2 regions of the Devosia sp. YIM 151766 genome follow, and region 2 is predicted to be linked to the other one. Evidence: predicted binding sites of a transcription regulator. Region 2 holds the regulator's gene; the other holds the start of a gene.
What was found. Region 2 encodes HrcA, which represses chaperone genes, less so after heat shock. Its sites were predicted from a motif close to GTTAGCACTCNCNNNNNGNGAGTGCTAAC; they were not measured.
Positions count from the first base shown of each region.

Region 1: the regulator HrcA is predicted to act here: its motif matches at 1,237-1,265, upstream of O9Z70_RS02425 (co-chaperone GroES).

Region 1 covers NZ_CP127251.1:498,049-501,794, reverse strand. The annotation lists gene O9Z70_RS02440 (DMT family transporter) at 1-412, opposite strand, end outside; gene O9Z70_RS02435 (hypothetical protein) at 484-675, opposite strand; gene O9Z70_RS02430 (DUF427 domain-containing protein) at 767-1,126, opposite strand; gene O9Z70_RS02425 (co-chaperone GroES) at 1,310-1,600, shown strand; gene groL (chaperonin GroEL) at 1,661-3,301, shown strand; gene O9Z70_RS02415 (TSUP family transporter) at 3,688-3,746, opposite strand, start outside.
Region 2 covers NZ_CP127251.1:3,177,075-3,180,820, reverse strand. The annotation lists gene O9Z70_RS15650 (non-canonical purine NTP pyrophosphatase) at 1-481, opposite strand, end outside; gene rph (ribonuclease PH) at 678-1,394, opposite strand; gene hrcA (heat-inducible transcriptional repressor HrcA) at 1,536-2,621, shown strand; gene grpE (nucleotide exchange factor GrpE) at 2,683-3,288, shown strand; gene O9Z70_RS15630 (nicotinamidase) at 3,352-3,746, opposite strand, start outside.

The sequences.
Region 1 (3,746 bases), 610 kb from region 2:
AGCGGAAGAGATAGACGCGCTCGCGCAGCAGCACCGCCGAAAAAATGACGATCAGCAGCGGGGAGGCATATTGGATGACCGTCGCTTCCGGCAGCGGCAGGCGGGTCAGGGCGAAAAAGCCCAGGCTCATCGAGCCGACGCCGACCAGGCCGCGCACGACATGGCCCAGCGGTCTCTTGGTGGCGAAGGCATCGGCGAGGCGCCCGCGCCCGACCAGCCAGACGAGAACCGGAAGCAGCGCGAAGAAGGACCGGAAGAACACCATTTCGCCCGCCGGCACGGTTTGCGTGGCTTTGAGCATGGTGGCCATGACCACGAAGCAGCAGACCGATGCCACTTTGAGCACGATGCCGCGCAATGGTTCACTCACCCGACTGGACTGGCGCTTGGCGTCGATCTCAGCGGCAGACATGGTCAACTCGGTCCTATCCGGGCTCCCCGCGCCGCATCTTTCCGGCGGAGCCGGGCGGCAAGTCCGGAGCGTTACTTGTCGGCTGCTTCCAGCTTTTCCTTGGCGATGCGGGCGGTGGCGAAGGCCTTGTGCTCGGGGCCGACGGCGCTGCCGGTCTTGAGAACCTTGCCGTCCGCATCCTGCACTTCCCAGTGCCAGTTCGCATTGGGGCCGACGCCGCCGGTACGGCGTAACTTGATCTGAAGGGAGGATTTTTCGCTCATGATGAGGTTATGGCCCAGTCTCGGCGCGGGGGGAAGAGGCAATGAGAAAAACTCGATGGGGGAGTAGCGGTCGCCTGAGGCCCGGTGGCTGCTAAACCTCCGTGACCTCCACGCGGATACGGTCGCCGCCAAAGGTCAGCAGGTCGCGGATGGGGGCGAAAGGCCCCTCGGCATAGGGATAATACCAGGCTTCGTCGACGCCATCGGCGGTGAGGGTCTTGATGTTGTAGAAATGCGCGACGCCGGGGCCGTCGTCGTCGCGGCTGGTTTCCGAGGCCTCGAGAATGCCGGGATGGACATCGTCCAGCGGCACGAAGACCAGATCTTTGCCGCCCGGCCGTTCCAGCCGCAATGCCCGGGTCGAGCTGGCAATCTCCGCGTCGTCGAAGACAATATGGACCCGGCCGGGAACGGGCTGGATCGCGGGAGCGGCAAGAGGGCTGTCGGCCATGATCGGCACCTTGTTGTGAACGGATGGACTGACCGTACAACGCACGAGAAAAAACTTCGGTTCACGCGCCTTGACTCTGCTTGGCCTCGCTTCCTATATCCGTATCGCTTGCTAGCACTCACAACAGTCGAGTGCTAACAGGTCCCGATTTTCGCATTAGCAATGATGCCAAGAGGAGCAGACATGGGCTTCCGTCCCCTACATGACCGCGTCGTCGTCCGTCGCGTCGACAGTGAAGAAAAGACCAAGGGCGGGATCATCATCCCCGATACCGCCAAGGAAAAGCCCTCCGAGGGCGTGATCGTTTCCGTGGGCCCCGGCGCCCGCGACGAAAACGGCAAGATCAATGCGCTGGACGTCAAGGCCGGCGATCACGTGCTGTTCGGCAAGTGGAGCGGCACCGAGGTCAAGCTTGATGGCGAAGACCTGATCATCATGAAGGAAAGCGACATCATGGGTGTGATCGAAGCCTAATCCGCTTCTCACGCCTGTTTTTTCGTCCCCTCAACAACCGATATTTTCAAGGAGCCATAAATGGCCGCCAAGGAAGTCAAATTCTCCACCGAGGCCCGCGACAAGATGCTGCGCGGCGTCAATGTCCTCGCCAATGCGGTGAAGGTCACGCTCGGCCCCAAGGGCCGCAACGTCGTCATCGAAAAGTCGTTCGGCGCCCCGCGCATCACCAAGGACGGCGTGTCGGTCGCCAAGGAAATCGAACTGGAAGACAAGTTCGAGAACCTGGGCGCCCAGCTGCTGCGTTCGGTCGCCTCCAAGACCAATGATGTTGCCGGCGACGGCACCACCACCGCCACCGTTCTGGGCCAGGCCATCGTCGTCGAAGGCGTCAAGGCCGTCGCCGCCGGCTTCAACCCGATGGATCTGAAGCGCGGCATCGACCTGGCCGTGGCCGAGGTCGTCGAATCGCTCAAGGCTTCGGCCAAGGGCATCACCTCCTCCTCCGAAGTCGCCCAGGTCGGCACCATTTCGGCCAATGGCGAAAGCTCCATCGGCGACATGATCGCCGAGGCGATGCAGAAGGTCGGCAATGAGGGTGTCATCACCGTCGAGGAAGCCAAGACCGCCGAGACCGAACTCGACGTCGTCGAAGGCATGCAGTTCGACCGCGGTTACCTGTCGCCCTATTTCGTCACCAATACCGAAAAGATGACGGCGACCCTCGAGGACCCGTATATCCTGCTGCACGAAAAGAAGCTCTCCAACCTGCAGGCCATCCTGCCGATCCTGGAAGCCGTCGTTCAGTCCCAGCGCCCGCTGCTGATCATCGCCGAAGACGTCGATGGCGAAGCGCTGCCGACCCTGGTGGTCAACCGCCTGCGCGCCGGCCTCAAGGTCGCCGCCGTCAAGGCTCCGGGCTTCGGTGACCGCCGCAAGGCCATGCTGGAAGACATCGCCGTCCTCACCGGCGGCCAGGTGATTTCCGAAGATCTCGGCATCAAGCTCGAAAACGTGACCCTGGACATGCTCGGCACCGCCAAGCGCGTCGAGATCACCAAGGAAAACACCACCATCGTCGATGGCGCCGGCACCCAGGAAGACATCCAGGCCCGCGTTGGCCAGATCAAGGCGCAGATCGAGGAAACCACCTCGGACTACGACCGCGAGAAGCTGCAGGAACGCCTGGCCAAGCTGGCCGGCGGTGTCGCCGTGATCCGCGTCGGCGGCTCCACGGAAGTGGAAGTCAAGGAGCGCAAGGACCGCGTCGACGACGCGCTGAACGCGACCCGCGCCGCCGTTGAAGAAGGCATCGTGCCGGGTGGTGGCGTTGCCCTGCTCCGCGCCTCGAACGCCCTCAAGGTCAAGGGCGCCAATGCCGACCAGGAAGCCGGCATCGCCATCGTGCGCCGCGCCCTGCAGGAGCCGGCGCGCTGCATCGCCAACAATGCCGGCGCCGAAGGTTCGGTCGTGGTGGCCAAGGTTCTCGAGAACAACTCGGCGACCTTCGGCTATAACGCCGCCACCGACGAATATGGCGACCTGGTTGCCCTGGGCGTCATCGACCCGGTCAAGGTCGTGCGGCATGCCCTTCAGGACGCCGCTTCGGTGGCCTCGCTGCTGATCACCACCGAGGCGACCATCGTGGAAGCCCCGAAGGAAGCAGCTCCGGCAATGCCGGGCGGCGGCGGCATGGGCGGCATGGGCGGCATGGATTTCTAAGTCGCATAGCGACTTAGATTTTCCTTTCGCTCACGGGCCATACCGTATTTGGCCCGACGCGCTAAAGCCGCGCTGGGCCAAATACTGGCCCTGCGCGGGCGCGGCAGACGACTGCCGGGCGGCCTTGCCGCCTAAAAGAACAGCGACTTCGAGGATCGCGTCTTCCCAGTCACGATCTTCGTGGAAAGCCCCGGTGGAAACACCGGGGCTTTTTCGTGGGCGGGTTCTTTGCACGGGGTCATTCCCGCTTTCGCGGTGTAAAAAAATCACCGCTCGTCACCCTCACGCACGACGCGAGGGTGACGATTTGGGGAGAAGGAGAGCGAACAGCGACACCGGGGCGGTGTGATGTCAGCGCAGGACATGGGCTGCGGGGCCCAACCGCTCTATGGGAAGAACAGCAGTTTCAGCGCCATGGCGATAGAGACCACGACGACCAGCGGGC
Region 2 (3,746 bases):
GATCGCCGCGCGGCGGCCAGACCAGCGTGCCATAGCATTGGCCGACATAGAGCATATCGCGGCCATCGGGATGGGCGAGGCAGAGCGTGGCATTGAAAAAGGCGCGGCGCTGGCCGGGCGAAATGGCGCCCGCCGCCTGCAGCGCGTCTTCCACCCGCTTCATGGCACGGTTGAAATCGCGCGGCATGCCGGCCCAGTCGGCGGTATAGACACCGGGCTCGCCATTGAGCGCATCGACGCAGAGGCCGCTATCGTCGCTGAGCGCCAGCATATTGGCGCCCCGGGCAGCGGCATGGGCCTTGGTGCGGGCATTTTCGGCGAAACTGGTGCCGGTCTCTTCCGGCTCGGGCAGGCCGAGCTCGCCGGCCGAAACCAATTCGAGGCCGAAGGGCTCGAACAGCTCGCGAAATTCGCGCAGCTTGCCGGCATTATGGGTGGCGATGCAGAGCCGGGCACCGGGACGAAGACGCGGAATATTCATGGCTTCTCTCCATCGAGAGCGCGTTCGATGTCGTTCCAGATGGGGCAATTATCTTGCCGGAAAACTCCCTTACCCGCCCCTCGGGCACCCTCTCCCCGAGGGGAAGAGGAACCAGAGGCGCGCGCCGAACCATTCTTCGCCCCCTCGGGGAGAAGGTGGCGCGCAGCGCCGGATGAGGGGGATTTGCGCCAAAATCTCATCCGCCCAAAGCCGCTTTCTGCATCAGCGCCAATTCGCCGATGCCCTGTTCGGCCAGCCCCATCAGCGCGTCGAGCTCGGCCCGGTCGAAAGGGGCGCCTTCGGCGGTGCCCTGGATTTCGACGAACTTGCCGGCGCCGGTCATGACGAAATTGGCGTCGGTCTCGGCCTCGACGTCTTCGAGATAATCGAGATCGAGCACCGGGGTGCCGCGATAGATGCCGCAGGAAATGGCGGCAACATTGTCCTTGAGCGCCACGCCCCTGGTGAGCTTGCGCTCCTCCATCCAGCGGATCGCATCGGCCAGGGCCACATAGGCGCCGGTGATCGCGGCGGTGCGGGTGCCACCATCGGCCTCGAGCACATCACAATCGAGTGTGACCTGCACCTCGCCCAGGGCTTCGAGGTCGACCACGGCGCGCAGCGAGCGACCGATGAGGCGCTGGATTTCCTGGGTGCGGCCCGTTTGCTTGCCGGCGCTGGCCTCGCGGCGGGTGCGCGAGCCGGTGGCGCGGGGCAGCATGCCATATTCGGCGGTGACCCAGCCCTGGCCCTTGCCGCGCAGCCAGGAGGGGACGCTGGTTTCCACCGAAGCGGTGCACAGGACCCGGGTATCGCCGAAAGCCACGAGGCACGAACCCTCGGCTTTCTTGGCAATATTGCGTTCGAGGGTCACGGCCCGCATTTGGGCAGGCTGACGTCCGGATGGCCGCATCATGGTTCCAGTCTATTATAGCGTTAACCGCCTCTTAACTCTCAACGGAGCGGCCCACAAGCGCCAGACGCTTGGCGGCTGGGGAGGAAGGGCTTAAATGAAGTGGCAAGGTTAAAGCCGAAGACTTTATTAGAAAACCAGATGACCCGAGTTGCCGAAGACTTCCTTTCCGTGCTCAACAGCCGCAGCCAGGATATTTTCCGGCGGCTGGTGGAGCGCTATCTCGATACCGGCCTGCCGGTGGGATCGCGCGATCTCAGCCGGCTATTGCAGGTGGAATTGTCGCCGGCCTCGGTACGCAATGTCATGGCCGACCTGGAAGATCTCGGCCTGATCGCGGCGCCCCATACCTCGGCGGGCCGCGCCCCGACCCAGCAGGGCCTGCGCTTTTTCGTCGATGCGATGCTGGAACTGGGCAGCGTCGATGAAAGCGAGCGTCACCAGATTTCCCGCCATATCGAGGGCAGTGCCGGGCATGGGCAGGTGGAGGATTTCCTGACCGAAGCCTCCTCGCTGCTGTCGGGACTGAGCCAGGGGGCGGGCGTCGTCATCGCCGCCAAGGCCGATATGGTGCTCAAGCATATCGAATTCGTGCGGCTGGACGCGGCGCGGGCCATGGCCATCCTGGTGGGCGAGGACGGACAGGTGGAAAACCGCATTCTCGAATTGCCGCCGGGCTATACGGCCAGCGCGCTCAGCCAGGCGGGCAATTATCTTAGCCATTATGTAGTGGGGCGGACCCTGGCGGAAGCGCGGCGCGTACTCAATGAGAAGCGGTCCGAGCAACGGGCGGAACTGGACGAGCTGACGCAGAAACTGGTCGATGCCGGCATCGCAACGCTGGCCGAGCCAGCGGGCAGCGACGCACCGACGGTGATCGTGCGCGGTCGGGCCAATCTCATCAACGACGCCATGGCCAGCGACGAATTGATGCGGATGCGGCAATTATTCGATGAGCTGGAAAGCAAGGACGGCCTGCTCGACCTCCTGGGCGATGCGGAGCGGGGACAGGGCGTGCGCATCTTCATCGGCTCGGAGAACAAGCTGTTCTCGCTGTCGGGTTCTTCGGTGATCCTCAGCCCCTATAAGGACGCCAACGACAAAATCGTCGGGGTGCTGGGGGTGATCGGGCCGACGCGGCTCAATTACGCCCGCATCGTGCCGGTGGTGGATTATACCGCCAATGTCATTTCGGCGATGATGGCGCGTCAACGCGGCAAGGCTTGAATTGCGCGCCCGCTTGGACGATATGCGGTGAAGATTTTTTACGCATACGGATGAAGATCAGATGAGCGACGAAAACGCCGCCCAGGGCGAAGGACCGGAAACCGAAATCCCTGTGACCGAAACGCCCGAAGTCGATCCCATCGAGGCCCTGACGGCCGAAAATGCCGACCTCAAGGACAAGCTGCTGCGCAGTGTCGCGGAGATGGAAAATCTGCGCAAGCGCAATGAGCGCGATGTCGCCGATACCCGCTCCTATGCCATTGCCGGCTTTGCCCGCGACATGCTGAGCGCCACCGACGCGCTGAATCGGGCGCTGCTGGTGGTGCCGGCGGAAACCCGCGAGAACGCCGACGGCACGCTCAAGAGCCTGATCGAGGGGATCGAGCTGGCCGAACGCGAGACCCAGCGGCTGCTGGCCAAGCACGGCGTCAAGCAGATTGAGGCGGCGGGGCAGAAATTCGATCCCCATAAACATCAGGCCATGTTCGAAGTGCCCAACCCGCAAGTGCCGGAAGGCATTGTGGTGCAGGTGGTGCAGGAAGGCTTCATCATCGGCGATCGCGTATTGCGCCCGGCCATGGTCGGCGTAGCCAAGGGCGGGGCAGCCGCGCCCGTGGCTTCCGAGGCCCCCGAAGAAGGGGCAGAGGGCGTCGACAAGAGCGCCTGAATAGACGCAGGCCCCTCATCGACGGCACCTCTCCCCGGAGGGAGAGGTGCGGGACTTCCGGTCCTAGCCCAATATGTCGCGGCTCATTATCCTTTGCACGCCGGCCGCATCGAGATCGGCCCAGGCCTGCGCCAATGAGCCATTGGTATCGATGGCGCGGGTCGCGTCTTCGATCACGGTGACGCCGAAGCCGCCGGCAGCGCCGTCCAAAGCCGTCCAGGCGACGCAGAAATCGGCGGCAAGGCCCACCACATAGATCCGGCCGGTATCGCGCTCGTTGAGATAACCGGCCAGCCCGGTCAGGGTCTGGCGATCCGCCTCCTGGAAGCCCGAATAGGAATCGATGCCCCGGTTATAGCCCTTGCGCAGCACGAGCTGGGCATGGGGGATGTGGATGTCGCGGCTGATCTCGGCGCCATGGCTGTTCCACACGCAATGGTCGGGCCAGAGCACCTGGA